Regions from separate parts of the Paenibacillus graminis genome, predicted to be linked through region 2. Evidence: riboswitches for the same ligand, from Rfam matches in the RefSeq annotation. Region 2 holds a riboswitch; the other holds the start of a gene.
What was found. A riboswitch is a leader RNA that binds a small molecule or an ion and turns the genes downstream of it on or off. The one in region 2 is predicted to bind S-adenosylmethionine.

Region 1: another riboswitch for S-adenosylmethionine. It lies ahead of PGRAT_RS25780 (methionine ABC transporter ATP-binding protein); the one in region 2 lies ahead of metA (homoserine O-acetyltransferase MetA).

Annotation. Positions count from the first base shown of each region.
Region 1 is NZ_CP009287.1:5,949,314-5,964,927, forward strand. Features, by position in the region: gene PGRAT_RS25745 (HesB/IscA family protein) at 1-23, opposite strand, end outside; gene mqnE (aminofutalosine synthase MqnE) at 360-1,466, shown strand; gene PGRAT_RS25755 (NAD(P)/FAD-dependent oxidoreductase) at 1,538-2,599, shown strand; gene PGRAT_RS25760 (YuzB family protein) at 2,615-2,869, opposite strand; gene PGRAT_RS25765 (NifU family protein) at 2,951-3,199, shown strand; gene PGRAT_RS25770 (MetQ/NlpA family ABC transporter substrate-binding protein) at 3,512-4,390, opposite strand; gene PGRAT_RS25775 (methionine ABC transporter permease) at 4,451-5,119, opposite strand; gene PGRAT_RS25780 (methionine ABC transporter ATP-binding protein) at 5,119-6,135, opposite strand; SAM riboswitch class I at 6,235-6,377, opposite strand; gene PGRAT_RS25785 (Cthe_2314 family HEPN domain-containing protein) at 6,460-7,206, opposite strand; gene PGRAT_RS25790 (UbiD family decarboxylase) at 7,219-8,988, opposite strand; gene PGRAT_RS25795 (COX15/CtaA family protein) at 9,043-9,969, opposite strand; gene PGRAT_RS25800 (thioredoxin family protein) at 10,091-10,435, opposite strand; gene PGRAT_RS25805 (putative polysaccharide biosynthesis protein) at 10,553-12,181, opposite strand; gene PGRAT_RS25810 (DUF456 domain-containing protein) at 12,208-12,693, opposite strand; gene PGRAT_RS25815 (Cof-type HAD-IIB family hydrolase) at 12,778-13,554, opposite strand; gene PGRAT_RS25820 (peptidoglycan D,D-transpeptidase FtsI family protein) at 13,654-15,614, opposite strand, start outside.
Region 2 is NZ_CP009287.1:2,324,884-2,340,497, reverse strand. Features, by position in the region: gene PGRAT_RS09475 (bifunctional 2',3'-cyclic-nucleotide 2'-phosphodiesterase/3'-nucleotidase) at 1-373, opposite strand, end outside; gene mqnC (cyclic dehypoxanthinyl futalosine synthase) at 657-1,793, opposite strand; gene PGRAT_RS09465 (aminotransferase class I/II-fold pyridoxal phosphate-dependent enzyme) at 2,074-3,273, opposite strand; gene metA (homoserine O-acetyltransferase MetA) at 3,311-4,240, opposite strand; SAM riboswitch class I at 4,327-4,465, opposite strand; gene corA (magnesium/cobalt transporter CorA) at 4,895-5,830, shown strand; gene PGRAT_RS09450 (1-phosphofructokinase family hexose kinase) at 5,901-6,845, opposite strand; gene PGRAT_RS09445 (HRDC domain-containing protein) at 6,939-7,958, opposite strand; gene PGRAT_RS09440 (ROK family protein) at 8,318-9,199, opposite strand; gene PGRAT_RS09435 (cobyrinic acid a,c-diamide synthase CobB) at 9,875-11,623, opposite strand; gene PGRAT_RS09430 (cobalt-precorrin 5A hydrolase) at 11,616-12,731, opposite strand; gene cobM (precorrin-4 C(11)-methyltransferase) at 12,724-13,527, opposite strand; gene cobI (precorrin-2 C(20)-methyltransferase) at 13,524-14,393, opposite strand; gene PGRAT_RS09415 (bifunctional cobalt-precorrin-7 (C(5))-methyltransferase/cobalt-precorrin-6B (C(15))-methyltransferase) at 14,676-15,614, opposite strand, start outside.

The sequences.
Region 1 (15,614 bases), 3.5 Mb from region 2:
GCTGCTTCACTGATTGTAATCATAATCTTAACCTCCCAAAAAGATATTCTGTATTCTACAGCCTGCCCGGCCAAAAGTAACTGTCTATATAAAAATAAGTATACTCCACTATCCCCCTGCCCTCAAGTCCAAACTGCACCTGTGCGGCACAGATAAACATACGAATCCATCTTCTCTCAGCGGTTGCTCGCCCCCTGTGAGAGGTTTATAATAGGTAAAGCAATATGCGAAAATTCGGAAAATTGTCACGCAGTCAGCTGACATCGCAGCTTTTTGTAATGGACGGCCACTCCCTAAGTTTGTTTTGGGAATGATTCTGCGATGCGCTTGCTTCGCCAAAACCTTCAGGAGGAAATCATATGTCTACTCTTATAACACCCCAGACCGATGCCAGAATGGCGAACATTATCGACAAGGTTCGCGGCGGAGAAAGATTAAATTTGGAAGATGGCGTTTATTTATATGGAAGCAACGATTTGCTTACCATCGGCCAGCTGGCCAATGAGGTTAACCAGCGGAAGAACGGCAACAAGGTATATTTTATCGAAAATATGAGCCTATATTTCACCAATGTCTGCGAAGCACACTGCGCATTCTGCAATTTCCGCAAGGATGACGGTGAAGAAGGCGCCTATACCCTTTCCGGTCAGGAAATGGTGGATTATGTCAAACAGCATATCCATCCCGGGGTACGCGAGTTCCATATTGTCGGCGGCCATAATGATAAGGTGCCCTTTCAATATTATGTTGATTCGCTCAAAGCCTTGAACGAAGCGTTCCCGCAGGTGACCTTGAAGGCATATACAGCCGCAGAGATTGATTTCTTCACACGAATCAGCGGACTCAGCATCCGCGAGGTGCTGGAGGAACTGCGTGCTGCCGGACTTCAGTCTCTTACGGGCGGCGGAGCAGAGATTCTGTCCGACCAATACCGCAAAAAAATGCGTGTTAACAAAGCCAATGTAGAGGAATATCTGGAGGTTCACCGGACCGCACACCAGCTCGGGATGAAGACTCATACCACGATGCTGTACGGATCGATTGAATCGCATGAGGACCGCGTGCGCCATATGCTGCAGATCCGCGACCTGCAGGATGAAACAAACGGTTTCATGGTGTTCATCCCTTTGTCTATGCAGCCCAAGAATAAGAATGCCGGCATTATGCGCCGCAACTCGGCTTATGAGGACCTCAAGACGATTGCAATCAGCCGGTTAATGCTGGATAACTTCGACCATATCAAGGCTTACTTCATTAATATCGGGGCACAGCTCACCCAGGTCGCACTCAGCTTTGGTGCTTCGGATGTGCACGGGACAATTCTGAAGGAACGCATCAGCCATGCAGCCGGAGCCTTGACTCCAGAGGGATTGACCCGTGAAGAGCTGATCTGGCTGGTAAAAGGTGCCGGGAAAGTTCCGGTAGAGCGGGACACTTTCTATAATGAAATTAAGGTATACGAATAACTGCAAACCGGAGTTTATCCGGCAGCTGCTGCAATAACCATAACCTGAGCCATATTCGAAAGGAAGATGTCATGAGAACATTACTCGTCTTGGGCGGCGGCTACGGCGGCCTTGCCCTCATTCAGAAATTACTCGACAACCATCTCCCCCATGATGTGGAAATTGTTTTGATTGACCGGATGCCTTACCAGGGAATCAAGACGGAATACTACGCCCTGGCTGCGGGTACCGTCACCGATTTCCATTTGCGCATCCAGTTCCCGTTACATCCCCGTCTCACGGTACGTTATGGCGAAGTAGGTTCCATAGATCTGGAGAGCCGGATGATATTTCTGAATACGGGAGAACCGATATCTTACGACATTTTGGCTATTGCACTGGGCTGCACAGATAATTATCACAATATTCCAGGCGCAGAAGAGCATACCTGCAGCATTCAGAGCTTCTCGGGTACACGCGAGACTTACCGGCGTCTGAATGATGTGAAGCCTTACGGAACCGTTAACATTGTGGGCGGGGGACTTAGCGGAGTGGAGATTGCTGCAGAGCTGCGGGAAAGCCGGCCGGATCTCAATATCTCTATTCTGGACCGTGGGGAACGTGTACTTTCCTCATTTCCGGCGAAGCTGTCGCAGTATGTGGAGGAGTGGTTCAGTGAGCACCACGTGGAGACGCTGGGGCATATTTCCGTATCTCATGTCGAAAAGGATGCCATCTTCAATGGCACCCAGGCTATTCCAGGTGATGTAACCGTATGGACCGCAGGCATCCAGCCGGTGCAGGTCGTGCAGCAGCTTGAACTGCCGAAAGACCGGAGCGGACGAATTATTGTAGGGCCTTACTATAATGTGGCCGATTATCCGGAGGTCTATGTGATTGGTGACTGTGCCAGCCTACCTTTCGCGCCAAGCGCACAGGCGGCCGGGGCGCAGGGTGAACAGGTGGCGCAGGTCATTCAAGCCCTGTGGCGTGATGAAACACCAAAGCTGCACAAGATCAAGCTGAAGGGCACCCTTGGCTCTCTAGGCAAAAATGCCGGTTTTGGCTTGATGGGCCGCCGCTCTGTCATGGGGCGGGTTCCCCGCCTGCTGAAAAGCGGTGTGCTCTGGATGTCCAAACGGCATTTTGGCTAGAATAAGTGCCTGGGGTTAGTCGATCTCAAGGTTGTCCCAGGCTTCTTGTTCTTTTATTGCAGCCTCTATAGCCGCTTCAAGCTCCTCCGGTGTTTCGGCTTCAATGATCTCACCGTCAAGCATGGCGAACGGCTGCAGATAGCATTGTCCGCAATTGTTCAGGCAGCCATATTCAATGACATCATATTCGGGATTGAGTTCCAGCTTGCGCTTGAGCGGTTCAGTACCGTGTCCGATATTGCTGGCACAAAATTCAATAAGTGGTCTCATGATGTCCTCCTTATTCAGTGTAACCATTTTATTTTTTAACTTTTTGTACTATAATAAGCATACGAAAGGAGTGATTGAGAAATGAGTGAGAATGCACAAAGCACCACCATGTATGATGAAGTACTGGAAGTGCTCGATAAGCTTCGTCCGTTCCTGCAGCGCGATGGCGGCGACGTTGAACTGATCGATGTTGAAGACGGCATTGTTAAGCTGAAGCTTATGGGTGCCTGCGGCAGCTGCCCAAGCTCCACGATCACGCTCAAAGCCGGGATCGAACGCGCCCTCCTTGAAGAAGTAGAAGGCGTGGAAGAAGTTATTCAAGTATTCTAATCCCGTTTCATAACAATCCCGGCCTCCGATGAGAAGGCCGGGATTTTTTTAAATATAAGAATTTATATGCTTCACGCTATAAATTATCCTTCTTTTTCCCGCTGGAAGCAAATCCCGTCCTTTTATGAACAGCGTAGCCTTTGCTACTTGATTATAGTGGATTTCGCATTTGGGATCAACCTAAAGTGCCGGTGCTGGAGCAGCCGCCAGCGAAACCTGATTCCGCAAAAAGACCAGGGGTACTCCGCAGCCTTCACGGCTATCGGATCACCTCTGGTCTTTTTTTATAGATGTTCTGATCAAGAAATCAACTTAAAATGCCGGAATGATCGAGCCTTGGTATTCCTTTTCAATAAAGGCTTTGGCTTCCGGGGAAGTCAGAGCTGCAGCCAGCTTCTGAATGGCATCGGAGTCCTTATTGTCAGGACGCGCTACCAGCAGATTGGCGTAAGGAGAATCGGTTCCTTCGATGAACAGAGCGTCCTTGGTTGGAACCAGCTTCGCTTCCAGGGCATAGTTGGTATTGATCAGGGCAAGATCTACTTCATCCAGCTGGCGGGGCAGCATGGCGGCTTCAAGCTCTACAATTTTGAGATTCTTAGGGTTCTCAGTAATATCGGCTGTAGTAGAGGTAATATTTGTATCGTCCTTAAGCTTAATCAGGCCATTTTTGGCCAGCAGGATCAGCGCACGGCCGCCGTTGGTGGCATCGTTCGGAATCGCTACTTTTGCACCGTCAGCCAGTTCGTCGATCGATTTGATTTTTTTGGAGTAAGCACCGAAAGGTTCTACGTGAACTGCCGTTACAGGTACCAGCTCCGTGCCATTCTGTTTATTCTGATCATCCAGATAAGGCTTGTGCTGGAAGAAGTTCGCATCCAGCTCTTTCTCAGCCAGCTGCGTGTTTGGCAGAATGTAGTCAGTAAATTCCTTGATTTCCAGCTTGATGCCCTGTTTCTCCAGAAGCGGAGCAATCGCCTTCAGAATTTCCGCATGCGGTTTTGGCGACGCGCCAACCACCAGAGTTACCGGTTCTGCAGCAGGTTCGGTTGTGGGCTCTGCGGAGGTATCCGCAGCCGGAGCGTTGGTAGCCGCAGAATTCGCAGCGTTATTTGTTTTATTGTTGTTGCCGCAAGCTGCCAGCACCAATACCAAGGTTAAACTGAAGAATGTGAGCAATACTTTTTTCATTTGTAAATCCCCCTCTATCTCATTATTGGTTGTATGAATAAGGCTCTCTATGGAACTACCTTATTTCCGGGTAAAATGTTGTACCAGCCGGTCGCCGGCCATTTGCAGCAGCTGCACCAGAATAACCATCAGTGCCACTGCGATAATCATAACTTCCTTCTGATAACGGTAATAGCCGTACCGGATCGCCAGATCTCCCAAGCCTCCGCCGCCGATCATTCCTGACATCGCTGTATAAGAGACCAAGGTAACAATCGTAATCGTCACTCCGGCCAGTAAACCTGGACGGGCCTCGGGCAAAAGCACACGCCAGACGATTTGGCCAGTGGAGGCTCCCATTCCTTGTGCCGCTTCGATCACGCCCCGGTCAACCTCGCGCAGTGCCGTCTCCACTAATCTGGCAAAAAACGGAGCCGCGCCGATAACCAGCGCCGGAATCGTCCCCAATACGCCAATTGAAGTCCCCATAATGGACTTGCTCAGAGGAATCAAGGCGACCATCAGGATAATAAAAGGCACAGACCGCAGGATATTTACAACGAACGATAATACCGAGTAAATTGACCTGATTAAGAAATTATTTGATCTGCCCCATAAATATAACACAATTCCGAGTGGTAAACCAAGAATAATTGTATAAATTCCGGAATAAGCCAACATTCGAAGCGTAGCTATGCCCGCATCCAGCATTTCTTCCCAGTTAATCTCGTTAAAGTTCAATCCGCCCATTAGGCAAACACCTCCACATCAAGACCTTGTGCCGCCAGTTCGGCAAGGGTCGCTTCGACTGCTTGGGTACTTCCTTCAAAGCGTACAAGCAGCTGGCCGTAAGGCACATCTTTGATCGTTGAAATCGTTCCCTGGAGGATGGCAAAGTCTACACCTGTTCCACGAACCACATGGGATAGAGTAGATTCATATGTCTTTTGTCCAAGAAAGGTAATTTTGACGGATTTGCTGTACTTATCATGTACTGCCTCCAGTGCAGCACGGAGTGGCCCTTCATGCTGATTTTCACTGCGGATGAAATCCTTCGTCACTTCATGCTGAGGCTTCAGGAAAACATCTGCCACTTCCCCTTGCTCCACGATGCCCCCGCCATGTATCACCGCTACCCGGTCGCAAATGCTCTGAATCACATGCATTTCGTGGGTAATGAGCACAATGGTCAGATGAAACTCCCGGTTAATGTCCAGCAGCAGCCTGAGAATGGAATCGGTTGTCTGCGGGTCCAGCGCCGAGGTAGCTTCATCGCAGAGCAGCACATCGGGATCGCTGGCCAGCGCCCGGGCTACACCCACACGCTGCTTCTGGCCGCCGGAAAGCTGTGCCGGATATTTGCGGCTGTGCTCTTCCAGCCCTACAAGCGCCAGCAGCTCCAGCACCTTGCGTTCAATCTGCGCCTTTGGCATGCCAGCCAGCCTTAGCGGAAAAGCAATATTATCGTAGACCGTCGCAGAAGACAACAAATTAAAATGCTGAAAGATCATGCCGATCTTGCGGCGCTGCTCCTGCAGCTGCCCCTGGCTCAGTGAGGTTAATTCCACTCCATCGACCCAGACCTCGCCTTCCGTAGGGCGTTCCAGCAGATTAATACAACGGATTAGTGTGCTTTTGCCGGCGCCGGAGTGGCCAATCACCCCAAAGATCTCGCCCTTTTTAATCGACAGGTTAAGACCGGAGAGCGCCATTGCAGCTTTGCTGCCTTTTCCGTATACTTTGGTCAAACCTTTCAGCTCTATCAAACTAGTAATCCTCCCCCATGTAACCCTTATGAAAACCAAAAAGACCCCTGACGATCGATTGCAGATCGCAAGAGGCCCCGTGATTGTATTAACCCTGCCTTCTCATCTGCCAACGACCGTAAACTGCACGGCATTGTAGGAATTAGCACCATGACATTTGTGCAGAATACCATGTAACGCATTCTATACAAATCGGTTGCCGGGCTTCATCGGGCCTATCCCTCCGCCACTCTCGATAAGAGTTTGTTATGAAATTAGCTGCATGTTAGATGCTAAGCAAGCTCAAGTATAGTAATTTTCAGGTTTTTTGTCAAAGGGAACTTTTTACTGAGGATGATGGCCGGATCTTATGTTTGCAGCAATTTTGCTCTTGTGCCACTGCTCATTGCTGTACCTGAATGAAGCTGCCAAGGATTTGCAGACCATTTCCAGACTCTGCTTCAGATCCTCCAGATGACTGTCCAGATCCTCAAGCCTAATTTTGTCATGGAGGCCCTGATGCCGCTGCCACAGATCATCCTGCATTTCGGCGTTCATGTAATGAATCTCGGCGTTGCGGCGCTTGCGCAGATTTTCGAGCGGTTCACGGTAGGAGTTCTTAATCATCTCCAGTTCGCCGGCGAGGGCTGTATGCTTCTCAAGAAGCTGAAACTGGCGCAATACAGTGAAATAGGAGAAATGGACTTTGACTTTGCTGGTATTCAGGTCATACAGACTGTTAAGAACCGTACCCAGCTTGTCCAGCAGTGAGAATACACGAATGAAGCCATTTTTATAAAAATAAACATAACGCGCGTATTCACCCTGCTCCTTAGGAGACATATCATCCATATAGCCCGCTACAACGGATTTGCGGAAGAAGGCAGCCGCAAACCAGCTTTGCTCCAGCTCGTCCAAGGAAGAGATCAGCCCGCGGGTCCAGATTTCCAGCTTGCGGTATTCATGATCAAGGTCTTCATGGGTATTCATCTCCCTGCGCAGCATGGATGCCACCTTCGCCATATTATCTATGGCTTCAGCCAGCACACCACTGTTCTCGCGGGGCGGTTCTCCGAGTAATATCCGCAGCATCCTGCATCCTCCTTAGTGTGGAAAATAGCTGTTCCAGTTGCGGTCGACCCGCTGGACAATATCCTCGCGCGGAACCAGTTCCTCGGGGTAATCCCGCTTCATCCGGGCATCGATCACAAGGGGCAGCTTATAGCCGATATGATGGCTTTTGATCTCGTATTCGGCGTAGATATCACTGGCCGGATCGAACCTCGTGAACACCGTCCACAGGAATGAAGTTTGCGTGCGCACTGTATCCAGGGCATTATCCACTACAAACACCAGCGGCCAGGCCGTTTCCTGTGCATGCAGAGCGGCGATTAGCCGGGAAGGAAGCTCAGGATCTTCTTCATAGGATGCACCGGAAACAGCTAAACATCCCCGGCAGTAAGGAATTGCCTCTGTAATACCTGGGAGAAGACCTTCCGTGTAATCAGAAGGCAGCTCACGCACCGGACTTCCCACACCAAGCATGATGGCTTTGCTGCCATGGTTCATCGCATTGGGCGAATGGTCTTGCTCGTCCGGGGCGGCATTTCCGTACACCAGGAAATCCGAGGCGGGATTGAAGCGCTCCAGCACACTTTCCAGCAGCTTGGGGAACTCTGCCAGCTCCACGGGTTCATTGGTCAGCAGCAGGAATTTGGTCAGTGACAGCTGGCCTTCCCCCAGAATGCGATAAGCTGACACCACCGCTTCTCTGGGATAACTCTCCCTTACTACAGCAGATACCAGTGAATGAGGACCGCATTCGGAGTACTCCCACAGCGCTTTAACGGAAGGCATCAAAAGCGGGTATGCGGGGGCCAGCAGCCGTTGTATGTATTCCCTTAGATAATAATCCTCCTGGCGCGGTTTGCCGATGATCGTCGCCGGATAGATAGCATCTTTGCGGTGCCAGATACGCTGCACATGCATAACAGGGAATTGGCGTGGTGTGGAATAAAATCCATAGTGATCCCCGAACGGCCCTTCCGTTCGCCGCTCATGGGGCGCAATCAGTCCCCGGATGGCAAATTCCGCTTCTGCGGGAATCCGGTGCCCGCCCATCGGGTCCTTGACCATCTGCAGCTTGCCGCCCAGCACAAGAGATGCCAGCAGAAGCTCGGGCAGACGTTCCTGCACAGGAGCTGCAGCAGCGGCTATCAATGCCGGAGGCCCGCCGAGAAAAACGGACACCGGCAGCGGCTCCCCAAGCTGCTCCGCCTCCCGGTGATGAAAGCCGCCTCCCTTATGCTTCTGCCAATGGACTCCCGCCTTGCTGTCATCATAAATCGGAACACGGTATATCCCAAGATTATGGTTCTGCGGATGAGTAATGCTCTCGGTATAGACCAGCGGCAAGGTCAAAGAAGGTCCTCCTTCCCCCTGCCAGCTGGTGATGCGCGGCAGCTCCTTCAGCGGTTCAGTGCTGCGGCAGACGCCAAGCACAGGCGCTTCACCCTGCGGCACATTTCGGGTCCCAACCTTGAGCAGGTCCAGCACCAGCCGTTTCTCCTTCCAGATCCCGGACGCAGTTGGAGGCAGCAATGTTTCCATTGCACCCATCAGGGTCTTCACCAGCTGCTCGGGACGGGTTCCGAAGGCCTGGTTGGCCCGGCGGACCGTTCCGAACAGATTCGTCGCCACCGGAAACGGCGTGTCTTTTACATTCGTGAAGAGCAGGGCCGGCCCCTCCTCCCGCACCACACGCCGATGAATCTCCGCTAGCTCCAAATAAGGATCCACCGGAACATCAACCACGGCAAGATCCTTATCCTTGCGGAGCTGTTCAATCCATTGACGCAAATTACCGTATCCCAATATCGTTCCTCCTCAAACAGGGCACTATCCCACAAAAGTTTGATGAGCGCTGACCTATTTATTCGCTCTTTCCAGCTGCCATACACGCACACTCATATAACACAGAACACCGAAAAGCCCGGCGATCAGGAGAATATGCGCCAGTGCGGCAAAGATGTACAGCCTTTCGTTATACAGGGTATGAACAACAGCCGCACCGCTAAGTACTTGAAGCAGACATAGCACAACTGCTGCAATGCCAAGTGCTCTCAGCTCAGGTTGCGCTTTATGCTTCCAGAAGGCCAAATGTCCAAGACACGCAATCAGGAGAAACAGCAGCGCCGCTGCAACCCTGTGCATAAAGACAATTGTCACGCCACCAGACAGTTCAGGGAACCATTCCCCGTTACAGAGCGGCCACCCGGAGCAGCCTCCCTGGGAGTCTGTATGGCTGACATAGGCTCCAATATAAACCACTATATAAGAATATAACGCAGCGGCCCACGTTAAGTTGCGCAAGCCCCTCCCTACCCCATGGCCCGCCACAGGAAGATCTTCCCCCCATGCATGTCTGCGTTTCGTCCCTAGGGCAAGCATCAGCGAGCTGGCGAAAGCGATCAGAGAGAAGCCCATATGCAGCGCCATCACCGCAGCCGACTGCGGCCGGATCACAGCGAGCGCTCCCATTCCTCCCTGCACCACCACAAATAAAAGCGTCAGCAGTGCAAACACCAGCAGATCTCTCCGCTCATGCGCATAACGCCAAAAGGCAAACATTGAAGCAAGTGACAGCAGACCGGCAAGTCCGCTGAACAGTCGATGGGTGTACTCAATGAGGGAACCTATCGTATAGGCAGGAATAAGTTTTCCGTGACACAACGGCCATTCATTGCCGCATTCCAGCCCGGAACCTGTCTTGGTGACCACGGCTCCACCGAACAGAGCCATAAACATGATTAGACAAGTGATGTAGCTGAGCCATTTCAATTGATTCATCGTCAATGAGATCACCCGCATTTTTCATAGGAATGAATGGGAAATAGTGCTGATTGAAAGCCTTTGCAGCACCCGATTTAGAAAAACACCGCTTCTGCTCGGGTAGGGCGAAAGCGGTGCAGCGTGATTACTTGTGTATGGTCAGATAAACTTCGAGCGCTCTATCCAGAAACCCCTCGATTTCTTCACGGGATTTACGCAGCTTGTTCACGAATCTCACGAGCTCGCGGCCGTCGCTATACGCAACAAAGCTGGGAATACCGAGAATGTTCTGTTCCTGGCTGACATCGCCTACAGCGTCAACATCCACTTCAACCAGTGTGAGTCGGTCATTATATTTCTGCTCCACATCCGGCATGAACGGGTCAATGAACTTGCAGTCGGAGCACCAGTCGGCTTTGAATACAGCCACGGTCAGACGGGGCGATTGAATCGCCACCTGAAAGTCCGCAGGTGAAGTGATTTTATCCATAAATTGAACAGTCCCTTCTGAATTAAGAGTAAGCTGTCTGTTGGTTTTTCTTTAAGTGAATCAAATTGTCAGGAATAAGTCAAATAAAAAAGACAGGATAAGACAATGATCACAGATTTATTGCTCGGAACGGATACGTTCAGGCTGCAGCTTCATGAGCGGACCCAGCAGCTTCTGCAGCGGACGTGGATAACCGGCGATTTCCTGGCGGCTCAGCACCCCCAGAACAATCAGCAGCACGAGATAGACGATAACTACTGCTGCCCCTACAACGAGGCAAGTGATCAGGAATGCCAGGCGGTCAGGCATCATACGGGTAAGAAGCTGTCCGGCCTCGTTCAATCCGTAGCCGATCCCTCCGGCGGCCAATACGGCAACAGCGAAGCCGCCCCAGCGTTTGCCGAGGATCTCGAAGGGAACGACAGTTTTGAGCATTCTCAAGTTAAGCAGTGTAATCACAATGAAGCACAGCGCCGTGGCCGCAATAATGCCGTAAATTCCGAACAAGCGGCTTAGCAGGAAGTTGGAGCCGAATTTGACCAGCAGACCCGCCAGCACATAATACATGGATATCCGCGCTTTGCCCATCCCGAGCAGAATGGAGTTGGTCGTCATCATCGTAATCTGGAAAATCGTCCCGAGGGTCAGCATGGCTACAATGCCGCTGCCATCCAGGCTGCTGAACAGCAGGCCGTTTACGGAATATGCCGCTACTACGAGCGATAGAACAATAGGTGTTCCCGTCAAAATCGAAATCCGCAGCGCCAGTGTAATCTGCCGCTTCAGGTGCGCCTCTTCGCGTCTTGCATAAGCAGCCGATATAATCGGAATCAGCGAGGTGCTGAGTGCGATGGACAACACTGGCGGAATTCCGGCTACACTCTGCGCCCGGCTGCCAAAGATCCCCAAGGCCTGAGTAGCGGCTTCCCGCCCGATTTGCCCGCTGAGCAGCGGAACGATGAATGAGGTATCGATGAAATTCACGACTGGAACCGTAACGGATGAGAGCACAATCGGTATGGAGAGCTTAAAGATATCCTTGTAGATCTTCAGCAGCGGAATCCGCGCTTGACTGGATTCGTACAGAGCTTTCTGCTCCTCGCTGCGGCGGAGCTTCACCGCATAATACAGCATCACACCAAAAGCCCCAATGCTGCCAAGCACGCTCCCGAAGGAGGCGCCGGCAGCCATCCAGGTATTGCTGTAGCCCTGGCGCAGCAGAATAAAGGCAAGCAGGATCGCCGTGGATACCCGGGCAATCTGCTCAATAATCTGTGAGATGCCGCCAGCCATCATATTATTGCGTCCCTGGAAATAACCGCGCATCATGGCGATCATCGGAAAGAGCAGCAGCGCCGGGGCAATCGCCCGGATCGCCAGCGTGCTCTCAGGCACCTTGCTGTACTCTGCATAGTAGGGAGCCGCTATGTACAAGATTGTACTCATCAGCACACCAACCACCGCAGCAAAAATAAGCGCCGCGCGGTATACCTGCTGCGCCTCATGCGGCCGGTTCAGTGCATAACGCTCAGACACCATCTTGCTGAGCGTACTCGGAATACCTGCTGTAGCCAGCGGCAGCAGCATCAAATACACGTTGTTCGCCTGTGTAAATGATGCATTGCCGATGTCATTGAACAAATGCTCCAGCGGCACCCGCTGGGCAAGACCAAGCACGCGGGCCACGAGCGCCGCCGCGGCCAGAATAAGCGTGCCTTTGACAAAAGACTCTTTCTTGGTGGACAAACTGTTTCGCCTTCTTCGCTGTTAAATTAATACCGCCCAATCCAGATAAAGAAGAGGACGACCATGGCAATTTGCAGCACGACCTTGACGACCGTGCTGCTGAATAAGCCAAGCAATGAGCCAAAGCTTACCTTCAAGGCTTTGCCGGGCTTGGAGCCGGCGATCAGCTCACCGGCAAATGCGCCAACAAACGGGCCGATAAGCAGGCCAAACGCCGGGATAAGGAACGGGCCCAGAATCAGGCCAATCGTGCTGCCGATTACCGAAGCGCGGGAGCCGCCGAACTTCTTGACGCCCCAGGCCCCGACCACATAATCCGCCACAAACAGCACAACCACGATCAGCGTCTGGGTGATCCAGAATCCCGCACCAAACGGATCAAAGGAAAAGAACCAGCCGTAAACGAAAAAAGCCAGATAAATCGCCAGTGCGCCCGGCAGTATGGGATACACTGCTCCGGCAAGCCCCACGGCGAACAAAGCAATAATCAGAACCCACCCCAGAATCGCCAATTCCTTCAACTCCCAAAGTTTGATAGCATAGACTTCTAAGGACTACTCTGCAAAACTTGCTTCGAAAGTATACGCAAAACTCTATTATTTCTCGGATGCTCTTCCGGCCCGGGCTTCGACTTCGGCCAGAATATACTTTTGGATGACTTCCGCAATGCCGTCGTTATTGTTCGTGGCAACAACGGCGTCCGCTTCCTGCTTCACAACCTCCTGGGCGTTGCCCATGGCTACACCGAAGCCGGATTGCTGAATCGCGGCCAGATCGTTCAGACTGTCCCCTACGGCGACAACCTGGGACATCTCTAAGCCGAGCAGCTTGCAGACCTCCCGGATACCTGAAGCCTTGTTAATACCCAGCGGATTAATCTCCAGATTAGATGGTGAGGAATTTGTAATTTCGAGTCCGCCCAGATCCTGAAGCTGCATCAGCAGCTTATGGCGGATATCAGGGTCCTCCGTGGAATACCCGAATTTGAGCCACTCCCGGCCTTCAATATCGCCATCCCAGTTTTCGCGGTTGTAGACTCCGTCCACTGAACATGCCCAGAACCAAGTCCCGTATTCTTCAGCGATTTCATGCATTTTCTTGACCAGCGCAACATCCATCAGGGAGCGGCGGTACAGTTCATCCGGTGTACGCCACACTTCACTGCCGTTGACCATAATCATCGGAGTATCAAGCCCCAGCTGCTCAACATAGGGCATTGCACCACGGGAGGTGCGTCCGGTGGACAGGCAGACATGTACGCCTGCATCCATTGCTTTTTTAATCCATTCCACCGTTTTGGGGGTAATCTGTTGTTCATCATTTAGCAGGGTTCCATCCATATCCAATGCTAGCAGGCGGTATTTGGCAATCATTTGCCACCCCTCCATTCTTGTTGGCTCTCTCTCAGCAAGAGTAGCTGTGTATTTGTGTTATCGATTTCTCCGGCTTTTTCCGTCTTCTCGGTTATGATATCAGTTGTTTGTTGCGGCTGTATTTTGGGAACCCGCCCCATCGGCAGCACCCTCTTTGGTATCATCTTTCTTCAAGCTTTTTTTAGGCACGCCATCCAGGCCGTACTCCCAATCGTAAGCGTCAAAAATCTTCCGGGCAACCGGCGCGGCACTGCTGGAGCCAAATCCCCCTTCAGGGATAACCACGGCTACAGCCAGCTTCGGATTCTCACGCGGGGCAAAGGCAATGAAGACCCCGTTATCGCGCAGGTCGCCTTTGGCCGATTGCTGTGATGTCCCTGTCTTGCGGGCAAAATCATACGGAAAATCCGAAAATGCAGTTACATCACTGCTCATACCTTTTTTGATTTCCCTCCAGAAGGACGGGTCAAAGTTCGTGACTTCATCAATAACCTCACGTCCAAATGTCTTAACAACCTTACCGTCGGAATCTGTGATTTTGCTGACCAGCTGCGGTTTGATCCGTACACCTTCATTGGCAAGGGTGGAGGCATACTGCGCAAGCTGCAGCGTAGTATAGCTTCCCTGCTGTCCGAACGATGCATAGACCAGCGCCGCCTGGGCACTCCCGGCTGCTTTTGTATTCGTATAGTTGATTTGTCCCAGGAACTCTCTCGGAAGTCCGCTTTGCGTTGACACGCCGAGGCCAAATTCCTTCATATATTTATCCCAGACTCCAATACCTTTGTCTCCATATTTCTCGTACAGCCTCTTGCCGACCATATCCACCATGAAGACGTTGGATGATTTCTCAATCGCCCTGGAGGGGTCCATGGAACCGTACACGTGCCCGGAGGCATTGCGGACTGAGGATTTATCATTTTTCCCGAAATAGGCGATCCCCTTGTCCGTGTAAGTATAGGAAGTGGAGAAGAATCCTTCTTTCAGTCCGATAAGCACACTCAAAGGTTTGATGGTTGAACCCAATAACAGCACCGATTGAAGTCCATGGCCCGACACCCCGGAGGATATCGGATTGATGGTTCCGTTCTGGTAGTTACTCATAATGCTCTTCCAGACATCGGTAGGCAGTGAGCCTTTCGTCCAGACATTTGTATCATAGTCAGGCATGCTGGCCATAGCGACGACATTCCCTGTGTCAACTTCCATCGCTACAGCGTAACCCGTTACGGCATCAGGATGTGTTTTCCCCTGCACCGAATGCGAATGCAGCCAGCTGATCTGTTCTGTAATAGCCTGTTCTGTCTTAAGCTGGATGTTTTTATTGATGGTCATCCAGATATCATTCCCCTTTACAGGAGGAACCACATCCTCGACTTTTTCGGCCATATTCTGCGGATTAACGGAGATCACCTGATAGCCGTTTTTGCCGCGGAGTTCACGCTGATACTGCAGCTCCAGACCGTCGAAGCCGACAAACTCATCATCCTTGTAGGTCAATCCAGGGTCATTATCGATATTTTTCATTGCATTTTGAATGTTTTTGTAAATATCCAGACTGCCTGAGGACTTGAAAGGCTTGATATAACCTACAGTCTGCACCGCGACCGTATCCTTATTATAATGGCGGTTGCTCTCCTCGACGACTTCAAGGCCCGGATACTCCTCTTTATGCTCCATGAAATAAGCCACTTCCTTGGGGGTGAGGCCAGCTTTGATCCGCCGGGCCATAAAGCCGGAATATTTCCTGAAATTGAGGTCGAGGGAAACGACTACATCATTGGATGTAAGCTTTTCACCATTCGGATCACCATATTTATTGAAATTTTCCACCAGCTTGTTGGCAAGTGTGTAGGCGTTTGCCCTGGAAACTGATGAAAGTGACCCATCCTTTTCTTTTTTGGTATAGTCGCTTGTCAATGTGATATAGAGGGATTGCACAGAGCTGGAATAAGCGATTTCCTCGCCTCCGGCGGCGCGGATTGATCCCCGTATGGCTGCAAGCGGCACATTTTTGGTATCACGGCTGGTCTCTACCTCTTTTAAGTTAGGACCTTCCA
Region 2 (15,614 bases):
CCTGCTTCGACAGATATGTGCCAAGCGGTGTGCCTTGAATCAAATCGCCGTTATCGAGCAGAAGATTGTATGTTCCTTTCGGCTCTGCTTTGGCTTGTTTCACCAAAGTCGCCGTCCGGTCCAGCCCCACTGTTAACGATGAATTGTTCTTAAAATAATCCCAGCCCATCACATTGGTGTGAACATCCGTGGTGCTCATCAGGCGTAGATTAATTGTCCCGGGAGTTCCCGGATCTACGGCTTCAGCGCCTGCGGCTTCTGCCTTGCCTGCTCCCAAAACCGGAACTGCAAAAACTCCGCCCAGCACTTGTGCTGCCAGAACGGTGGTCGCCAATATCGAAGCTATCGGCTTGTTCCATCTTCTTTCTCCCATAAGTCAGATATCCTCCCCATATGTTTCGTATTCCTACTTATGCTGACCGCAAGATTGTATCATACCCCAAAATATGAATCTAGCAAAATGCATTAAATCTGAGTAATAGTTGTGTAAAATATCACATTTCAACCATTAATTTTGGGTAAAATGCCTATAAAACTTTACATAACACAAAAAAAAGTCTATCTTTGTAAATTCCCATAGAGGAATTCCACAAGGATAGACGCCGCAATAAAATATCACACATGAAGTTATAAATATTTTTAATTTTATTAAATTATTAGTTCTGCATTACAAAATCATTGTCAATCTTCGCGTTCGCATCGTTGAACACCCGCAGGATGTCATAACGCGTGTTGCGCTGCGCCGGGATCTTGCCTGCTTCGCGGATCAGCTGGGTAATGGACTCGATGTTGACCTTGTAGGTTGCGCCCGCCGAGGATACTACATTCTCCTCAATCATGGTGCTGCCAAAGTCGTTGCAGCCATACTGCAGGGACAGCTTGCCGACCTCCGGCCCCATTGTAACCCATGAGGACTGGAAATTTTTGATGTTGTCCAGTACCAGACGGCTGATGGCAACCGTTTTGAGGTATTCTTCCGGCGTCTGTCTGTCCAGCTTCAGATTGGTATTATCCGGCTGGAAGGTCCAGGAGATAAACGCCAGGAACCCTTCGGAGTCATATTTGTTCGCAATGCACTCGTCCTGGGCTTCCCGTACCCGCAGCAGATGAAGCGCCCGCTCCTCCATGCTCTCGCCAAGGCCGATAACCATGGTTGCCGTGGTGTTCATGCCGATCTTGTGTGCGGTCTGCATGACATCCATCCATTCCCGCCAGGAGCCTTTGAGACGGCTGATTTTGCGGCGGGTCCGGTCATCCAGAATTTCCGCTCCGCCCCCGGGAAGGGAATCCAGACCTGCAGCATGAATCTCGCGGACCACCTGCTCCAGCGGCAAACCGGATACTTCAACCATTTTCATAATCTCCGCAGGGGAGAAGGAGTGCATGGTGATCTCCGGGAAACGCTGCTTAATTCCGCGCAGTAAATCCGTATAGTAGCTAAATGGCAGATTGGGATTGGTCCCGCCTTGCATGAGAATTTCCGTACCATTCACATCGATGGTTTCCTGGATTTTCTGAAAAATCGTCTCGTCGGGCAGCACATATCCTTCCTCAGAGCCCGGTCTGCGGTAGAACGCACAGAAACGGCAGTACACATCACATACATTCGTATAGTTGATATTGCGGCCAATCACAAAAGTAGCCAGCGGGTCCGGGTGCCAGCGCTTCATGATAATGTCAGCGGCAGCGCCCATTTTTTCAATTTCATTGCTCTCGAACAACCGGACCGTATCCTCCAGCCCGAGCCGTTCGCCCTTCAGCGCCTTCTCCAGAATCAGATCTATTGCACTCATCGTTAGCAGCCTCCTTTTTACGCCTATACAGCAAGGTAGATGTATTAAATTTGTTGAACAAATGAATAAGCTCGTTCCTCCATCGTATCACAATCCGGACGCCTTGAGAAACCTTTGCTGGGACACGCCGGCGTAAAACTATAAATCCAGCCGCCTTAAAATAATCCACAAGCGGGGCTTTTGCATGGAAGCTGATTCAGATACTTTGCGGGGACCCCATACATACTTACTGATCTATCAAAAAACAGCGGCGCCCGTGAGGGCGCCGCGGCCAAGCTTCTTATTCTTCAGCGGGCGTTGTGCCGGCAGATGCCTCTTCCAGTTCGATCCGGGCCGCTTCCAGCGCCTGTCCGAGATCGGCAATCAAATCATCCGCATGCTCAATCCCGACGGAGAAGCGCAGCAGACGGTCATCTACACCGACAGCGTCGCGGATTTCCACCGGGATATCAGCATGGGTCTGCACCGCCGGATAGGTCATCAGCGACTCCACCCCGCCGAGGCTTTCGGCGAAGGCAATCAGACGGATATGGCGCAGCAGCGGCTCGACGTATCTGGCATCTTTTACCTTGAAGGAGAAGATCCCGGTGTTGCCCGAGGCTTGGCGTTTCTGGATTTCATAACCCGGGTGGTCAGGAAGTCCCGGATGGAAAACCTCAGCGATTGCCGGATGCTCCAGCAGATAGCGGGCCAGCGCCAGCGCATTGCTCTCATGCCGTTCCATGCGCAGCGCGAGTGTTTTCATCCCCTTCATCAGCTGGTAGCAGTCATTTGGTGCCAGGACTGCACCCAGGGAATTGTGCAAAACCGCCATTTCTGCAGACAGCCCGGCACCTTTGGTTACGATCAGTCCGGCAAGCACATCGTTGTGGCCTCCCAAATATTTGGTCGCGCTATGGACGATGATATCCGCCCCAAGCTCCAGCGGCCGTTGAAAAAACGGTGACAGCAGCGTATTGTCCACAATCGTAAGCAGTCCATGACGGCGGGACCACGTACAGACAGCTTCGATATCCGTAATCATCATCAGCGGATTGGTGGGCGTTTCGATAAAAACAGCCTTGGTATTCGGACGCCGTGAAGCCTCCAGACCGTCCAGATCATTCGTATCCACATAAGAGGCGCTTATGCCGTATTTGGAGAGAATCCGTTCAAGCAGACGGTAGGTTCCACCGTACAGGTCCAGCGAAACCACTAAATGGTCACCTTGTCCAAACAAGGCAAATAGGGTTGTCAGCGCAGCCATTCCAGAGCTGCAGCCAAAAGCAGCATCCCCCGATTCAAGCTCTGCCACAGCTTCTTCCAGCACCCAGCGGGTAGGATTCTTGGTACGGATATAGTCAAACCCCGTACTCTGTCCAAGTCTGGGATGACGGAATGCCGTTGCATTGTAAATCGGATAATTAATTGCCCCCGTAGCCGGGTCCTCCTGCGAACCAATCTGCGCCAATCTGCTCTCAATCCTCAATTTTTCATCCATAGCTGCTGCCTCCTAAGTATGGTGTTCTCTTATATATTTAGAATACTAAATAATCGGTTTGGTCTATATCGTAAGGGGTCTCCTGGTATACATAGTAATTGAGCCAATTAGAGAATAATAAGTTGGCATGGGCACGCCAGACTGCCGGCGGTGTGCGCTGCGGATCATCCTTAGGATAGTAATGCTTCGGTATCGCAATATCCATCCCTTTGGCGATATCCCGGTCATACTCCCACTTTAACGAAAACGGATCATATTCGGAATGCCCGGTCACAAAAATCTGCTTGCCGTCAAGCGTCGAAACCAGATACACTCCGGCTTCTTCGGATTCGGCCAGAATCTGCAGTTCGGGATTGGCAAGGATATCTTCACGCGAGACATCCGTATGCCGGGAATGCGGAACATGGAACACCTCGTCAAAGCCGCGCAGGAGCTTTACATTGTTTTGGTTCACGGTGTGCGGGAACACGCCGAAGCATTTCTCGTCCAGATTCACCTTGCGCACGCCAAAGTGATGATAGAGCCCTGCCTGTGCCGCCCAACAAATGTGCATGGTCGAGGTCACGTTGTGCTTGCTCCATTCAAAAATCCCTTTCAATTCTTCCCAATAATTCACGTCTTCAAAGTCCAGCTGCTCCACCGGAGCGCCGGTGATAATCAGCCCGTCAAAGCGGCGGTCGCTGATCTCGTCAAAGGTTTTGTAAAAACTCTTCAGATGCTCCGCCGAGGTGTTCTTCGAGGTATGAGAGCTCGGGTGCAGCAGCACAACATCCACCTGAAGCGGTGAATTCCCGACCAGGCGCAGCAGCTGCGTCTCTGTAGTTTCCTTCGTAGGCATTAAGTTCAGGATGGCTATGCGAAGCGGACGGATGTCCTGGTGGAAGGCCTGGCTTTCATCCATTACAAAAATATTTTCTCCGGACAATACTTCTTTGGCCGGCAGGCTGTCGGGAATTTTTATCGGCATTTCTAGTTTCCACTCCTTCGTTGATGACAATGTAAAAATGACCTTTCTCTGTGAGAAAGGTCATATATCTGCAGTCATATGCGCCTCTCTCATCTGCCAGAGAACTTGTGCCAGGCAGCCGGACAGGCTTCCCATACAAAGTTTCCGCAAGAATTAGCACCGTGCGTTCACACGCCGGTTGCCGGGTTTCATCGGGCTAGTCCCTCCACCTGCTCTTGATAAGATTTAGCTGTATTCAATTGAGAAAAAGTCACATAACGTTAAATGCTTTTCTTAAAATTCACTTTAAATCATGAACCTCCTTTTCGTCAAGTCCATACAATGCTATTGGGTCCCCAAAAGCCGCAAGAATTTAGCTTGAAAGACCCATAACCCGGGGTTATACTAGACAAGGGTTTCACAGCCCCTACCTGACGAAAAGAAGAGGTGAGAGAAGAATGGAAGGCGACCCGAGTTCGCAGATAAGCGTCCAGAAAGAGCAACCACACAGGATTAACATCAGCTTGCCGGCGGCGGGAGCATTTCTTCTTCATGCCCTCGAACCGTCATTTGGCCTCAAGAATTGACTGTACCACCGGTCAAGCTGATTGTTCCCTGTGCCTATAATTTAGCACAGGCTCTGGAGAAGACCAGGGCTTAAGAGGAGTGGATCAGATGAAAATCCGGCTGGTAAACGCAGGGGTTTTTACACCTGTAGATGACATTGAAGAAACATTGACTGCCCCCGCTGAGGGATTTTATTGGATTGATGCGGATGTTGAGGATCTGGAGCTGCTTCAGCCCTTGTACAATCTGCATGATTTGGCCGTTGAGGACTGCCTCAGCGAAGAGGATCAGCGCCCGAAGCTGGAAATTTACGAAAGCCATTATTTTATTGTAGTCAACAGCATCCGTTTTGATGATGAAGAGATTTTTCTGCGTGCGCTCAACGTGTTTCTGGGCAGAAATTTCATTATCACCGTCACCAAGCAAAAAATTCATGAGCTGCGCGTACTGAAGCCCATTCTGTGGGAGCAGGAGGTCAGCGAGCCTGACCGTTTCCTGTATCTGCTGATCGACCTTGTCGTAGACAATTATTTCTCCGTCGGTGACCGGATTGAAGCGCGGATTGAGAAGCTGGAAGAGGATATTCTGATGCATACCAAGAAATCGCATCTGAGCGAGATCATTGGTCTGCGCAGTGAAATTCTCTGGCTGAAGAAGATGCTGGGGCCGCAGAAGGAAGTTATCAACACGCTTAACAAAAAAGACCTCCGCCTGATCGATGATCAGCTGCAGAAGTATTTCAGCGATATTTATGAAAATGCGGTCAAGATCTCTGAAACTTTTGAAACGTACCGCGATCTCATGGGGAACTTACGCGAAGCGTATCAGTCCAGTATCGCCAACCGCGCCAATGAGATCATGAGAGTGTTCACCGCGATTACCACAATATTCATGCCGCTGACCGTCATCACCGGGATCTATGGAATGAACTTTGACAATATTCCTGAGATTCATACCCGGTACGGCTACTATGGAGTCATTGCCGTTATGGTTACGCTCGGCTGCGGGATGCTGTTTATTTTCCGCAAGAAGGAATGGCTATGAACAAAAATGGACGAATAAGCAGGACGAAGGCTTCTCTGCCCCATGGCAAGGAAACCTTCGTCTTTTTGGTTTATCGCTGAGTCTCTGCATCTGCTGCTTCGATTTGCATAAACAATCGTTCCGTATCCTCACGCTTGCACAGCTGACGCTCCGGATTCATCACCGCCGCCGCTCCGGAGGCGATTCCGAACTGAACGGCCCGGCGCAGCGGCCAGCCCCGTTCCAGACTGTAGACCAGCCCGCCCACCAGACTGTCTCCAGCCCCTACTACACTCAGTACGGGAACTTCAGGTGCCTTGAGATGCTCGGAGCCCTCGCTCGTAATCAGCAATGCCCCCTCGCCGCCGAGGGATACCACAACCACTTCTGTCCGACCTTGCTCGATCAGCTCCAGGGCAGCCGCCCGGACCTCTGCATCCCCTGTAATGGAATGTCCGGTCAATTCCTCAAGCTCGCGGGCATTCGGCTTGAGCAGATATACACCTGCGTCAGCAGCCTTTTGCAGCGCTTCGCCTGAGGTATCGACAATCACCCGCGCCTGCCAAGGCTTCACGGCTTCAATTACACGGCCGTAGAAATCCACCGGGCATCCCGGAGGCAGACTGCCGCTGGCAACAACGTAGGTCGGCTTCCCGCCCAGGGATTTCAGCTGCTCCAGACACTGCTGCCAATCGCCCTCAATAAAGTGCGGGCCAGGCATATCGAACCGGAATTGCTGGCCTGTGGATTCTTCCACAACGATCAGATTTTCCCGTGTCTGCCCGGAAATCGGGATCTCCTGGTGCCCGACGCCTTCCTGCTCCAGCATCTTATGCAGCAGCTGCCCGTGCAGTCCGCCCGATGCATACAAAGCCAAGGACTCTCCGCCTAATCTGTGGATCGCCCGGGACACATTGACCCCGCCGCCCCCCGGCTTATAGGATGCCTCCCGGCAGCGCAGCTTATGGTCAGGAACGACCTTCTCAATGCCTGTGCTGGCGTCTACGCTGGGGTTAACCGTTAATGTTACGATCATAGGTTTCTCTCCTTTTATTCGGAATACCTGTAGTTTACTCCAAATTACAGCATTCTCCTAAAGTGAGTCCCAAGCGGCCTTCAGCATAGGCGATTATAAATTCGTCGCCCCTTCCAGCTTAGCTGATTGTCCCCGCCGGTAGCGGATGCGGATCAGCCGCAGCCGTTCATAATACACATCCAATCCTTCCGCAGGTGAGAATCCTTCCCCGTAGGCTTTGAAAAGTACGGGCTTAAGGAAGGTATCACCCATCAGCTCATAGGCGGTCCATACACCGGCTTGCTCGCTGGAGGATACCTCAGCCAGTTCGAGAGCAATGAGCTTTTCGACGGAATAGCCGTCCTTCTCCAGCTCTTCTACCGCTTCAAGCACTTCTCGGCGGCTTACCCCACTCGCTGCCTTCAGTTGCTCTATCCCAAGGCCTTCCTCTATTCCCTGCAGCAGAACCCTGCGCAGCCGCAGCCGCTCCAGCTGCTTCTTGTACTTCAGCTCCTTCTGCTTGTACTGCCAGGACACAAAGTGTTCCTCGTCAACGGCTTCATGCACCCAGCCCAGCGGAAAGCTATGCTCCCGCTCTGCGGCCGAGGTGATGCCCAGCCAGTCCTCGCCGTATTGCGAGGCCTTGCCCTCGCCTACGCCGGGAATCTGCAGCAGCTCCTCCAGAGTGCGGGGAAGAAAAGCGCTGAGCATCCGCAGGAGACGGTTGCTGGCAAGTATGTATGGCGCTTTCCGCTCAATGGAGGCTTTGCCCCGGCGCCAGGAGCAGAGCTCTTCATAGACGGATTCATTGCCATGCTGCTCGCTGAAATACTGCAGCTTAAGCTGCTCCTGGTTGCGGCTGCCGGACTGGCTGTCTTCATCGTGAAAGGCCCCATCGATTAGAGGCCGGTAGCCATCGCCCATCTTCACCGCCAGCTCATGCCGGTAGACGCAGAGCATCTCATTCCAGGAGCCGCCTTCATACCACAAGCTGTCCCCGGTTTCCTCTGAGCCGGAGAAATCGCGCCAGCCAAGGCGCCAGGTGCCTTCTTCTTCCCCAATCCAGAGCTGGGCTAAACCCTCTTGATCGGCCCCTGACATTCTCGACAAACGGTTCATAAATACAATCTGCATCCCAATCCCTACCTTCCTTGTCTTACAGCATGCATAATCCCGGAACTCTCCGGATGGACGGTTCCTTAGACAGATCCATCACCGGACAATATAAGGACGATATAGGTGTGAAGCTTATACCGCCTTACATCTGCACACAAAAAAGCACCTCTCCCACGAATTCACGTGAAAGAGGTGCTTCCTCTGGAATGCTATACTGTTAATGCTTACAATACCCATATATTGTGAAACAGTCAATCCCTTTTTATACTAAGTAGGAACAGCTTGTCCGTTCCTCTATGGGAACAGTATTTGTTCCAGCGGAAATATAAGGATGAATTGCGCTGTAAAGCCAATCAATCCTTATCCCTGCCTTCAGGCTACTCCCGGTCCAGCGCCAGCTTAGCCAGTCCAAGCGCTCCGGACAGACCTGCATTGTCGCCCAGCTGAGGCGGAACAATATAGCTGCCGATAGCCTCGTTCAGTGCAGGATGCTGCACATAGCCGCCGAGGAGCTCCTGAAGCTTCGCATGAATAAGCGGGAAAAGCTGGCTCTGCTTCATGACCCCGCCGCCCATCACAATCTTCTGCGGTGACAGAATCAGCACGTAATTCATCAGCGCATGCGCCAGATAGTGGGCTTCCATCGCCCACGCCGGATGATCCGCAGGCAGCTCGCCAGCCGGTTTGCCCCAGCGTTTGCCAATCGCCGGACCTGCCGCCAAACCCTCCAGGCAATCGCTGTGATAAGGGCAGAAGCCTTCAAACTTGTCTTCCGGATGGCGGCGCACAAGAATATGCCCCATTTCAGGATGGGACAAGCCGTGCACCAGCTTGCCTCCCACTACTGCGCCCGCTCCTATCCCTGTACCGACTGTGATATACAGGCAGCTGTCCAGCCCTTGGGCCGCTCCCCACTTGTATTCCCCCAGCGCCGCACCGTTCACATCCGTATCGAACCCGATAGGCACGGAAAAATGCCCGGCAACTGCTCCAACCAGATTGTATTGTCCCCAATGGGGTTTAGGTGTAGTTGTAATGCAGCCGTAGGTCGGGCTGCCAATTACCGGATCAATCGGTCCGAATGAGCCTATGCCGATTGCTTCCACATTTTTGCCTGTAAAATAGTCCAGCACAAGCCCCATTGTTTCCTCAGGCGTAGTCGTCGGAAAGCTGACCCGGTCGATAATCGTCCCGTCCTCATTTCCTGTCCCGCATACAAACTTTGTTCCCCCTGCTTCAATTGCTCCAAGTACCTTCACTGCAGCAGTCTCCCTTCCCCATAAACGTTCAGCCAAAGATTGGCCATTCGTGTAATAAAGCGTTCTCTTGCCTTTATTATACGTGGCCGGCAGATCTATGACAAGCGGTTGACATACGAAAAAGAAACTAGATTTCCACCGAAATCCCACTATATCGGGAATAGAGGCAAGCAGGCCAATCCAAGTAACAACCGGCGATTCGACTCCCTTTCCAATTAGGTCAGAACGCGCCTTTTATAGTACTTTCTGCAGCAGTAGACCCATCAAACCGCCCGAAAAGTTCAATCTATTGCACTTTGTACACTAAAAATCCCTGGAGAAGCGGCTGGGCTTGAGTGAACCTGCCTTGCGATCGTGCACCGGCCGGACTGAGCTAACTAAAGTGGAAAAAGTATACTTATTCGGTACCGTTTCGCTGTACGGGCATCCGTAGTGGGAAAAAGTAGACTTATTCTGGCTCAACTGCTCCTGATATCGTATTTTCACGTGAATTAAGTGGATAAATTCCCACTAAATTCCTTTTCTAAGCAATTATCGGCGGATTAGTTTTACTTTTTCCACTTAGAACTCAGGCTCTAGCGGATCTGGCAGCTCCTCCTCCAAGTGCGCGCATGATCCTAGCTTATTCGCCGGGATCATGCGGTTTATTCTGGCCTTGCTCTCATGGGTATCATCCTATGAGCGCAGCATGTCTTCGTTACTCCTGCGGTAGCTGCGGCAGGCTTCTACCAGCCGGAATGCCGCCGGGATATGGGAAGCCAGATGTATATGCGCATAAGCAGCCATAACATTGCCGCGGGCATAGCCCTCCGGCTGGCTGCCGCTACGTCCGCTGCTGTCATAGGCGTACAACCGCGGTTCGCTAGGCGAATAGCTCATCAGGGAATAGTGGAACTCGTGCCCGCGCAGGCGCTCGCCCTGCTTCAGCAGCAGGCAATCGGCCCGCGCGGTGACTTCGCGGTAGCCGAGTGCGGTGCGCCGGTCCTGCATGACTGTATGGGCGGGAATAATCCCGGCCATCTCATGTACAGCCCCGGCGCGGTCGGTAAGGCTGCGGGCCAGCACCATGTAGCCGCCGCATTCCGCATACAGCGGCATACCTGCTGCTGCCGCTGCCCTTAGGCCGTTCAGGAAGGCCGGATTCCCGGCGATTGTGGCGGCGAATTCCTCTGGAAAACCGCCGCCGAGGTAGATGCCGTCCGCCTCCGGCGGAATGCCTTCGCCGCTGAGCGGGCTGAACAGAGCCAGCCGGGCCCCGGCACGGGCCAGCAGCTCCAGATTGTCGGCGTAATAAAAATTGAACGCCGCATCCTGTGCAACGGCAATGACCGGCGCAGGGTCATATACCGAGGCGAGGGCTTGGGGAGCAGTGCTATCCAAGGATGGATAGCACTGTATAATACCGGCTCCCATAGCAGCTAACGAGGGGGAAAGTGCGGCGGTGGCAGGCAGCTTACCCGGAAGTTCCTGTGCTTCTTGCACGCCTGTCACCTGATGGATCTTAGCAGCTATCGTGGGGAAAAGTGCGGCGGCGCCAGGCAGCTTACCCGGAAGTTCCTGTGCATCTTGCGCGCCTGTCACCTGAAAGATATTCCTGGCTGCCGGAACATTCTCTGGCGGACTCTCTTCCGTAGAACCCCCTTCCGGCAGTATTTTTCCTTCCGGCATCATTTCTCCCGCCGCCGGATAATGCAGGACTGACGCTGCTGCAGCAATTTGCAGCAGTCCATCCAGATCCGTTCCTGCCTCCAGCAGGTCGGCGGCACGGTCAAATAACGGCTCCAGCTCTCCGCGTTCCACGGCAGGCAGCAGCCCCAGGTGCCGTTCCGGGATATCCAGTCCCTGATCCCGTGCCAGCCAGCCGATGACCGGTATGCCGCAGGCCGCTTCAATCGCGGCTTGGACCGTCCGGTAATGGCTGGCGCTCCCGCAGCGGTTCACGATTACCGCAGCGATGTTCACGCCCGGCTCCAACTGCTGAAAGCCAAGCACGATTGCAGCCGCACTGCGTCCCATGCTGCGCACATCCACCACCAGCAGCACCGGACTTCCTGTTAGGAGGGCAATTTCCGCCGTTGATCCGGTAAGCGCAGCCGCCTCTTTGCCGTCGTACAACCCCATAACTCCTTCAATTACGGACAGGTCGGCTGTCTCCGAGGAACGCAAAAAATACTCCAGCATATATTCGCCCGAGGTCATCCAGGAATCCAGATTGCGGGCCGTACGGCCGGTTACAGCCGCGTGATAGGCTGGATCAATATAATCCGGGCCGCATTTGAAGGCCTGCACTGTAAGACCGCGCCGGGCAAAAGCCCGCAGCAGTCCGAGCGTCACTGTTGTTTTGCCCGAACCGCTGCCTGTTCCGGCTACCACAAAACGCGGGCGGAGCCGGGGAAGCTGCTCCGGTCCGCTCTGCTCATTCATTCTTATTCCCCTCCGTTTCAGCAAAGCTGACTCTCGCTATTGCAATGGTCGCATTGCCGCTTTTTTTCTTCTTCAGCACCAGGTCGCGGGCACCTGAGGACAACAGGGCTGCCGGCTCACAGACACCATAAGCTCCGGTCGCCTTAAAAACAATTTCCGAGGGCTGCTCCAGCGCCACCATATTCAGTTCCTCCGGCGAAAACAGGGCCAGCTCCCAGCCGTATTTGGCGCACAAGGCCAGAAGCCCGGCCTCATCGCCTTTGACCGCGGCAGTAGCGGCATTGCGGACGCTAAGAAGCGAAAGCCCCAGCTCCGCCAGCGTACCCTGCACCACCGCTTCAAGCTCCTCCAGCGGGGTCCCGCGGTTGCAGCCGAGCCCGAGCACAAGACTGCGCGGATGGTAGACTACCGTCCGCTCTCCAAGAGCCGCTGCCTCCGGCTCCGGCAGCTGCCGGTCCGTGATCACGACCGCCGCGCTGAACGGCGCTTCCTGCAGCTCCGCCATGCTTCCGCAGAGGCGGACATGCTCTGGCAGCACCGCACCGGGCGGCAGCCAGCCGCGTTCGCCGCTCTCCTGCAGGAAGGCCACGGCTTCCCCGTTGACCAGGGCGGCGCTGACTGTTTTCATGGCTGCGAAGCTCTCTGCGCGCCAGCCGAACTCCGAGCCGAGCAGATCCACGGCGAAGGTGCCCTGCACATCCGAGGCGGTAGTGATCACCGGATGGCTGTCCAGCAGCTGCGCAACCTGCCGCGTAAGCCTGTTGGCCCCGCCCAAGTGGCCGGACAGCATGCTGACCACATGTTCTCCGCGTTCGTCAATGACAATGACGGCAGGGTCGGTTCTTTTATCCTCCAGCAGGGGAGCAATCAGCCGGACTGCCGCCCCCAGCGAAAAGAACAGGATAAGCCCTTCATACTGCCGGAACAGCTTCGGCAGCAGCGCTTTGACCGGCTCCGCAAACGCCCGCCCAATTCCCGCGTTGTCCTGTACGTTTTCACTATATTTAGCGTAATAAAAAACCTCAGTATCCGCCAGCCGTTCACCCAGCTTCAGCGCCAGCCGGATGCCATTCACAGTAATCGCAACGGCTGCATACCGCTTAGCCATCGGCGCCGATTCCTTCCCGGCAGCCGTGGGTAAAGGTCTTGTCGTACAGCTTCGAGCGGTACTGGTCACGGTCCGTAAGCGCCGGGTCCAGCGCCCAGCCGGCGAGAATCATCGCATGCATGGTGATGCCCGCTTCGCGCAGATCAGCTGCCAGGCGCGCCACAGTGGTCCGCAGAATCTGCTGGTCCGGCCAGGTCGCCCGCTTCACAACAGCGATAGGCGTATCGGGACTCCACCCGGCAGCGAGAAATTCCGCTGCCGCGTGTTCAGCCAGCGAAGCGCTGAGGAACAGGGCTACGGTGCAGTGATGCGCCGCCAGCTGCCGCAGCTGCTCGCGCTCCGGGACCGGCGTCCGGCCTTCGGCACGGGTCAGAATCACGGTCTGCGTCAGCTCCGGCACGGTGAGCTCCGCACCCAGCGCTGCCGCCGAAGCAAAAACAGAGCTGACCCCCGGCACGATCTCATAGCTGACGCCGCACAGCTTCAGCAGCGACATCTGCTCCAGGATTGCCCCGTACATGGAAGGGTCACCGGTATGGATGCGGGCTACGCTTTTCCCGGCCTTCACAGCCGCAGCCATGATCTCCACCTGCTGCTCCAGATCCATTCCCGAGCTTTGCAGCACCTCGGCTCCCGGCATCACACTGGCGATCAGCTCCCCGCTGACGAGTGAATCCGCGTAGAGCACAACATCTGCAGAACGCAGGATGCGGCTGCCTTTTACCGTAATCAGCTCGGGATCACCCGGCCCTGCACCTACGATATATACCTTGGGTTCCAAGCTGGCCGCCGTCATTTGCTCACCACCATAAGACTCAGGTATTCGAGCTCTTGGCCGCGCAGCTCGCGGGCATCCCGCCACACCGTTTCATTCGGAGAGGTTACTTTGGTCACAACGGAAGCTTTTCCCGCAAGCCCGAGCTCATCGAGCACATCCAGCAGCAGATCCAGCACCTTGGCCACCTTCAAAAACACCACCGTATCATGATGCAGCAGCGCCTCCTCCAAGGCCGCCCGGTCCTCTGTAGCCGGAATAATCCCCACCCGCTGGTCGCCATCGGCAAGGGGCTGCTGAAGCGCGGCAGCGGCGCCCAGCACCGACGATATTCCCGGAATAGAAACGATCGGCACGCCGGGGTGAAGCTCCTGCATCAACCGGGCCAGATGAATAAAGGTGCTGTACAGATTGGGATCGCCCTCCGTCACAAAAGCCACATCCCGGCCCTGCTTCAGCTCGTTCCAGCAGAGCTCGGCCGTGCGGTTCCAGCCGCTTGCCAGCAGCTCAGGATCTCTAGTCATCGGAAAGACAAGTCCCAGCATGACTTTTTCATCCGCCTTGATATGCATTTCTACAATTTCGTGGGCATAGGATTTCCCGCCCTTTTTGGTTGCCGGGTAGGCAATTACCGGACATTCCCTCAGCAAACGGCAGGCTTTGAGCGTAATCAGCTCGGGGTCACCTGGACCTACCCCTACTCCGTACAAGGTGCCTGTTCCAATGGGGGCAAGCTCAGTCTCCACCAGCGGATACTCATCATCGGCATGATACGCTGCAACTGCAGTTTGCCTGGCCGCTTCGGTGATTCGTTCTTCATGGGCGGCTTGCTCATCCATAGAGTGCAGCTGATGTTCAATCTTATTTTTTTGTAACCTTGTGGTCATGAGCGCTCCTCCTTTAAGTTAGGTTAATCTATTGATGCAGCGACACCTGGACTAAACCCTTTCTGGCAGCGGCTAATCACCTCAACTTCCACCAATCCCCCTTCAAAAATCACCCTGTACGTTGCTAGTGATTTTGTTTGTGCTGAGCGCAGATAGTGGCGTTAGACAAATAGCGGAACACAGTACGGAAGCAGTCCGGGAGCAGTGCAGAGTATACAGTGAGCCAAATCCTGCCGGCGGGCAGGAAGGCCGACGATAGAACAGCTTGAGCTACAATCAAAATCAGCCCTGTCTGCGCCCGCTTACCACGTATACGGGGTTCATCCCCTCAAACCGGGTCATGCCGAGAATCGGCTTGCCCCTTGATGCCTGGAGCTGCGTCACCTCGGTAGCCATTCCGGCAAGCTTCAGCGCCTCCAAACCCGTATACAGCGTCTCAATTGTAATGGCCCCGATCACAATCCGTCCTTCCGGCCGCAGCCGCTGCGAACAGTGTTCAATAATATGCCGCAGCCCGCCTCCGCTTCCGCCAATGAATACTGCATCGGGGTCCGGCAGCCGTTCCAGGCCTTGCGGCGCTTTGCCATGGATAACCTCAAAATCGGCGCGGAATTCACGGCGGTTAGCTTCCATATTCGGCAGATTCTCTGCGCTTTTTTCTATGGCGTATACCTTGCCTAACCGGGCAATCCGCGCACATTCGGCTGCCACCGCTCCTGAGCCGGAGCCAATGTCCCAGACCACCGCTTCTTCAGACAAATTCAGCTCGGACAGGACTAAGGCGCGCACCTCCCGCTTGGTGATCAGGCCTTTCTCCGGGCGCCGCTGGCGGAAGGCTTCATCGGGATAGGCAAAACCGCGCCGCACAGCCGCAGTCCCGCTTCCCGGCTTCCACCGCAGTATGACCACATTCAGAGGAGCAAAGGTCCCTTTTTCCATCTCCTCCAGTTCCCAGAACCGGCAGACCTCCTCGCCCCCGCCCAGCCGTTCACAGACAAAGGCTTCATATTCGGTCATTCCGAACTCACGCAAATAAGCACCGATAACCGCTGGTGTGTTGGTTTCGTCGGTGAGCAGGGCGATTTTGTGCTTGCCGTCTATCCGCTGGGCCAATCCCCGGATCGGACGTCCATGCAGGCTGACCAGCTCCGCATCCTGCCAGCTGTCCCCAAGCCGGGCAAAAGCCAGCTGGACACTGCTGTAATGCGGAATCACTTCGAC